One region of the Arthrobacter sp. ZGTC212 genome, then DNA from elsewhere that is predicted to be linked to it. Evidence: predicted binding sites of a transcription regulator. Region 1 holds the regulator's gene; the other holds the start of a gene.
The links. Region 1 encodes Rex, which represses fermentation and respiration genes when NADH is low (regulators of the CRP and FNR family bind a similar motif). Its sites were predicted from a motif close to CTTGTGAANNNNTTCACAAG; they were not measured.
Positions count from the first base shown of each region.

Region 2: the regulator Rex is predicted to act here: its motif matches at 2,034-2,053, upstream of CXQ89_RS16175 (queuosine precursor transporter).

Region 1 covers NZ_PJIJ01000001.1:697,406-700,410, reverse strand. The annotation lists gene CXQ89_RS03455 (hypothetical protein) at 1-555, shown strand, start outside; gene CXQ89_RS03450 (hypothetical protein) at 767-1,474, shown strand; gene CXQ89_RS03445 (redox-sensing transcriptional repressor Rex) at 1,502-2,209, opposite strand; gene CXQ89_RS03440 (glutaredoxin family protein) at 2,240-2,530, opposite strand; gene CXQ89_RS03435 (HAD family phosphatase) at 2,616-3,005, shown strand, end outside.
Region 2 covers NZ_PJIJ01000004.1:133,967-136,971, forward strand. The annotation lists gene tgt (tRNA guanosine(34) transglycosylase Tgt) at 1-1,154, shown strand, start outside; gene CXQ89_RS16175 (queuosine precursor transporter) at 1,163-1,903, opposite strand; gene CXQ89_RS16180 (TetR/AcrR family transcriptional regulator) at 2,152-2,829, shown strand; gene CXQ89_RS16185 (hypothetical protein) at 2,822-3,005, shown strand, end outside.

The DNA of each region.
Region 1 (3,005 bases):
CCGCAAAGCCCTTACGGCTACCAGGCACCGCAGCCCTCCGGGTATGCGTATCCGGGATCAGGCGGGCCGGTTCCGGGTGCCAAGGGGCCTGCGCCCCGCGAGGTCATGACTGGCTTCTGGCTCATCATCGCGGCCGGCATCGTGACCTTCCTGTCCACGATTATCACGGTGCTCTCCACCGCCGACGATCCCCTGGCCACACTTCCTCCCGAAGACCGCCGGGTCATGGAGGACGCCGGTGTCACCGCGGAGCTGATGCGAAGTTCGTTCGTGACGGTCGGTGTGGTGATGGCGGCGATCGCTCTGCTGATCTATGTCCTGCTTGCCGTCCTGATCCGCAAGGGCAAGAACTGGGCACGGATTGTTGCCACGGTGTTCGCGGCGATATCCGCCGTCGGGCTGCTGCTTTCCCTGGTGGCCGGAATGGCCTTCTCCTCGCCGCTGAACCTGCTGAACATGCTGGGCACATTGGCCGGAATCGCCGGCGTTTTCTTGCTGTACCGCCCTGAGTCCCAGCCATATTTCCGCAGTCAGCCGCGTTTCGGACCCTACTGACGGACCTCCAAGGCAGCCGCTGCTGAGGCGGCACGCGCCAAAGAAGCCGGACCGTTTCCACGGACCGGCTTTTTTGGTGCCCGAGCCTCCCGGAGAGGGCCTGCAGTGGTCACAACAGCAGGGAAGCGGCGTAGCGTTTGATCTCCCGCTGGGATGGGCAGCCCATCCAGGCGCGGAGAGCGTATCCCTTTGGACGAAGGCGGCACCCGCGATGAGTTCCCTTCCTGCTTCCCCCGATCCACAAAAAACCCGTGTTTCCGCCCTGGGCACCAAGGTGCGGACATTGGTCACTGCACGCATCCGAACAGCGCGATCCGGCCCCAGGGAACCCGGCGGCGAGCCGCTGTCCGCTGCCCGGCCCACGGAAAAACATCCGGCGCCGCCGGCACCCAGGCACAGAGAGGTGGCCGGCGTGGTGGTTCCCGATATGCCCTCTGCGGTCCCCGCTCCTGCTTTGCCTGCCCGTATTCCCTACAGCGAATGGAAGGGCCCGCGGCCGCGTGCCGTCCGGGTGGCCTATGCCCTGATTATGCTGGCCGGCTGCATCAGCCTCATCAGCGGCGTGCAGGCCAGCCGGGCGCCCGTCACCGAGATGCCGCCTCTCGTCGTCCAATTGGGAGAGCTGGGCGTTGACACCGGCGAATACGCAGCGGTTCTGCAATTCGTGACCTTGGCTGCCACGCTTGTGGTCTTCGGCCTCTACCTGCTGTTCGCCTCCATGATTCGGGAAGGACGGAACTGGGCTCGCATCGGAGGCTCGGTCCTGGTCGCCTCGGCACTGGTCTGGGCCGTCCTCAACGCCGTGGTTCCCCAAACGGTTGCGCTGCTGGTGGCCGCCCTGGGCCTGGCACTGCTGTACCGGCGGGACTGCGCCAGGTACTTCCGGCCCAGGCGGAGCCAGTATCTCGGCGAGTCCTGACCCGGAACCGCGACGGCGGCTCCACTACTACGTGGCCAGCCGGGCCCGCGCCTGCGCCGCTATATCCGAGGCCTGGGCCCGCTGGGCGTGGTAGGCCAGGATCTGAAGTTCGGTGGCCATGTCCACCTTGCGCAGCTGAACGTGATCCGGAACCTGGAGCACCACCGGCGCGAAGCTCAGGATGCTGGTAATGCCGCTTGCGATAACGCTGTCACACAATTCCTGGGCCACCTCGGCGGGAACAGCCAGCACCGCCATGTTGGCCCGCGTACGGTGAACCACGGCTTCCAAATCCTTGACGGGGCTCACCCGCAGCCAGCCAACTTCCTGTCCTACGACCATTTGATCGGCGTCAAACAGGGCCACCACTTCGAAGCCGCGCGATCCGAACCCCGGATATCCTGCCAGCGCCTTGCCGAGGTTTCCGGCGCCTATGATGGCAACCCGCCAATTGCGCGTCAGCCCCAGCGCAGCTGAGATCTGGTCGCTCAGGTAGGAGACCTCATATCCCACGCCGCGGGTTCCGTAGGAGCCCAGGTAGGACAGGTCTTTGCGCAGTTTCGGAGAGTTGACTCCCGCCGCTGCCGCCAGTTCGTCGGAGGAGACGCGCTCCACGCCCTCCGCCAGCAGCGCGCCCAGCGCCCGCAGGTAAATGGTGAGCCGGGCCAGGGAGGCAGGCGGAATGTGCCGGTGGACAACTGCTCCTGCCGGTGCGGGTTCCTCAGAATTGCTCACAAAGTCTCTATCCGTCGGTGGATTTCCACTCTATGCCCGGCGGGAGTCCGGACGAAGCCCGGGCCATCCCTCTTCCAGGAGCCGGCGGATCCTCGCCTCGTCCAGCTGCCAAAAGTCCCGCTGCACGCCGTCGATCATCAGCACGGGAATCTCTTCACCGAACCGGGACGTCAGATCCGCATCGCCTTCAATGGACTGTTCGCGCCACTCAATGGACAAATCCCTGCTGATTCGTTCCAGCACCTTGCGCGCATCGGCACACAAATGGCACCCCGGTCGGGTGAGCAGGAGCAGGTCCGGAGCAGCCGGTGAAGAAGTCATACCTCTAAATTAGCCGCTCCGTCCATTTCTCCTGCCGCTTTTAGTCACGGGCCGTTAGGACCAAGTTTTTGCGTAGACTCGGGGTATGCCCAGAACCACCGCAGTACGAGCCGTCGAGCCCATGGCAGCGGCGGTCAAACCTGGCGAGGCTGCCTTCTTCGACGTCGACAACACTCTGATGCGCGGAGCGAGCCTTTTCCATGTGGGGCGCAAGATGTACCAGCGCCGGGTGTTCACGCTTCGCGAAGCGTTCGGCTTTGCCCGCAAACAGCTGCGGTTTATGCTGCAGGGCGAGAATCTCAAGGATGTTCACTCAGTGCGCGACGCCGCCCTGACGCTGGCCACCGGGCTGGCAGCCTCGGACATCCGCATTCTGGGCGAAGAAGTCTATGACGAGATGATCGAATCCAAGATTTGGCCGGGAACCCGTGCTCTCACCGAGCAGCATATGAAATCCGGCCGGCCGGTCTGGCTC
Region 2 (3,005 bases), on a different contig from region 1:
CGCCGCACGGCGAAATTGCCACTCCGGCCTTTATTGCCGTAGGCACCAAGGCCACGGTCAAGGCGGTCCTGCCCGAATCCATGGCGGACCTTGGCGCCCAGGCCCTCCTGGCCAACGCCTACCACCTGTACCTCCAGCCCGGTCCGGACGTGCTCGACGCCGCGGGCGGGCTGGGCAAGTTCATGAACTGGTCCGGCCCCACCTTCACCGACTCGGGCGGCTTCCAGGTGATGAGCCTGGGCGCCGGCTTCAAGAAGGTCATCAACATGAATGCGGACGGCACCACCCACGCAACCGGAGCGGACGACGCCGTCGCTCCCGGCAAGGAGCGCCTGGCCCACATCGATGACGACGGCGTGTGGTTCAAGTCCCACCTCAACGGCGACAAGCACCGCTTCACGCCTGAAGTCTCCATGCAGGTCCAGCACCAAATCGGCGCCGACATCATGTTCGCGTTCGATGAATTGACCACGCTGATGAACTCCCGCGAATATCAGGAGATGTCACTGGAACGCACCCGGCTGTGGGCTCTGCGCTGCATCGCCGAGCATCAGCGGCTCACCGAGGAGCGCGTCGGAAAGCCCTACCAGGCGTTGTTCGGCGTCCTGCAGGGTGCCCAGTATGAGGACCTGCGCCGGAAGGCTTCCCGGGATCTGGGCGCCATGGACTTTGACGGGTTCGGCATCGGCGGAGCCCTCGAGAAGGAAAACCTCGGAACGATCGTGCGCTGGTGCACCGAGGAATTGCCCGAAGACAAGCCTCGCCACTTGTTGGGGATTTCCGAACCGGACGACATCTTCACCGCCATTGAAAACGGTGCCGACACCTTCGACTGCGTCTCCCCTACCCGCGTGGCCCGCACGTCGGCGTTTTACACGCCGCACGGGCGGCTGAACCTCTCCAATGCCCGCTTCAAAAAGGACTTCACTCCCCTGGTGGAGGGCTGCGACTGCTATGCCTGCGCGCACTATACGAAGGCGTACATCCACCACCTGTTCCGGGCCAAGGAAATGGTTGCCTCCACCCTGGTGTCGATCCACAATGAACGCTTCACGGTGAAGCTTGTGGACGACGCACGGCTGGCCATTGAAAACGGATCGTTCTTCGACTTCAAGGCCGAAACGCTCGGGAACTATTACAGCGCCAAGGTCTAGCCGGCAGCTCAGCCTTCCGGCGTACCGGCAGGCACTGCAGCGCCGTAACTTGGTTCGCGCTTCTTGATGGCCTTAATGACCACGGCGGTAACCGGAACAAACAGGAACTCAATGAGCGTCTTGTAGACGAAACCGAAGATCACGTAATTGATGAAGCCGCCCGCGTCGGTGATGCCGATGACCGGCGCGGCAATGGCGCAGAAGATCAGGGTGTCGGCGAACTCTCCCACGCCGGTGGAGGCCATGAGCCGTCCGATCAGTGCCCGTTCCCGGAACTTTTCCTTCATCCGGACCAGGACCCAGGAATTCAGGGTTTGTCCGGCCAGGAAGCCGAGCAGGCTGGCCAGCACGATTTGCCACACCGGGCCCAGTGCCAGCTCCAGCGCCGCCTGTTTGGCCTGCCCGTAGTCGTCGTCGAATCCCGGCAGTGCGATGATCACGGCAAAACTGGCCGCAGCCAGTGCCGCAACCGCAAAGCCCGTGAAGATGGCCCGCCGCGCCGCCTTGAAGCCGTAGACCTCGCTAATGACGTCGCCGAGGATGTAGGCCAGCGGGAAGAGGAAAAACCCTCCGTCGGTCACGATGCTGAAGTCGCCGAAGAACGGCCCCAGCACCACGCCCTTGGTGGCGCCGATATTGGAAATGACGATCACCACGCACATGAGCGTCAGGATGATGTCGTAGTGAGAGCTGCCGCGGACGGCAAATGCCGGAGCAGGCGCCGGATCGATGCCGGTGGAGGTGTGCATGGGTCTTCCGTTTCCTAGTGGTTCGCCTGGCTTCCGCCGGCTGTATTAGCACTGTGCCCGCTGCACCGGGCGGCCCGCAGGGGGCCGCCGTCAATTCTGCCACGTTCTGCCCGGCCGCACCGCCATCGTCTTTTTGAACACGTTCAAAAAAGTGCTGTATTCTTGCAGGCGTGCCGGAAACCGGGCGCACATAAGCGGATCTGCGCCTCTAACCGAACCAGCGCCAACAACTGAACTAAGGAGCGCTGATGACGGCGACGGTCAAGAGTGAAAAGACCCGACGGCTGTTGGTTGATTCCGCCCTCACCCTGTTCCGCACCCGGGGCTACGCCGACACCACCATGCGCTGCATCGCCGAAACGGCAGGGGTGTCAGTGGGCAATGCGTACTATTACTTCCGCTCCAAAGATGAACTCGTTGCCGAGTTGTACCGGCATCTGCAGGATGAACACCGCAGCGCCGCCCTGCCCCTTCTTCGCGACGGACACAACCTGGGTGAGCACCTGCGCCTGATTCTGTTGGCCAACTTGGACGTCATGGGCCCGTTTCACGATTTTGGCGCCCATTTCCTGCGCACTGCCATGCCGCCGTCGTCGGCCTCCCCGCAGGGCAGCCGCGCCGGTGCGGATACGGGAGTTGGCCGGGCCAAATCGATCGCCATGTTCCGCCAGGCCGTCACCGTGTCACGCCCGCAGCCGCCGCTCGCCATCCGCGACGACCTGCCCGAGCTCCTGTGGCTGGTGCACATGGGGGTGACACTTTTTTGGATTTATGACCGCTCGCCGGGACAGCGCCGCTCGCGCCGTTTGGTGGAGAACGTCGCTCCGCTGGCCGCGAAGCTGGTCATCCTCTCCCGCCTGCCCGTGGTTCGCAATATTGTGGAGGATGTAGTTCACCTCTTCCAGGGAGCCCGACGCGATGACTGACAAAGGCGGCGACGACGTCGTGCTTCCGCCCGCGTTGATACCCGCCCAGGCTGCTCCCGCCGCCGTTGCGCCGCAGCACCAATATGTTCCACCCGGCCCGCTGGCCGTTGCTCTGGGGTACGGAGTTGCCTGCATTGTCCTGGCCGCAATCGCCACAATTGTGGTGGGGTGGGGGA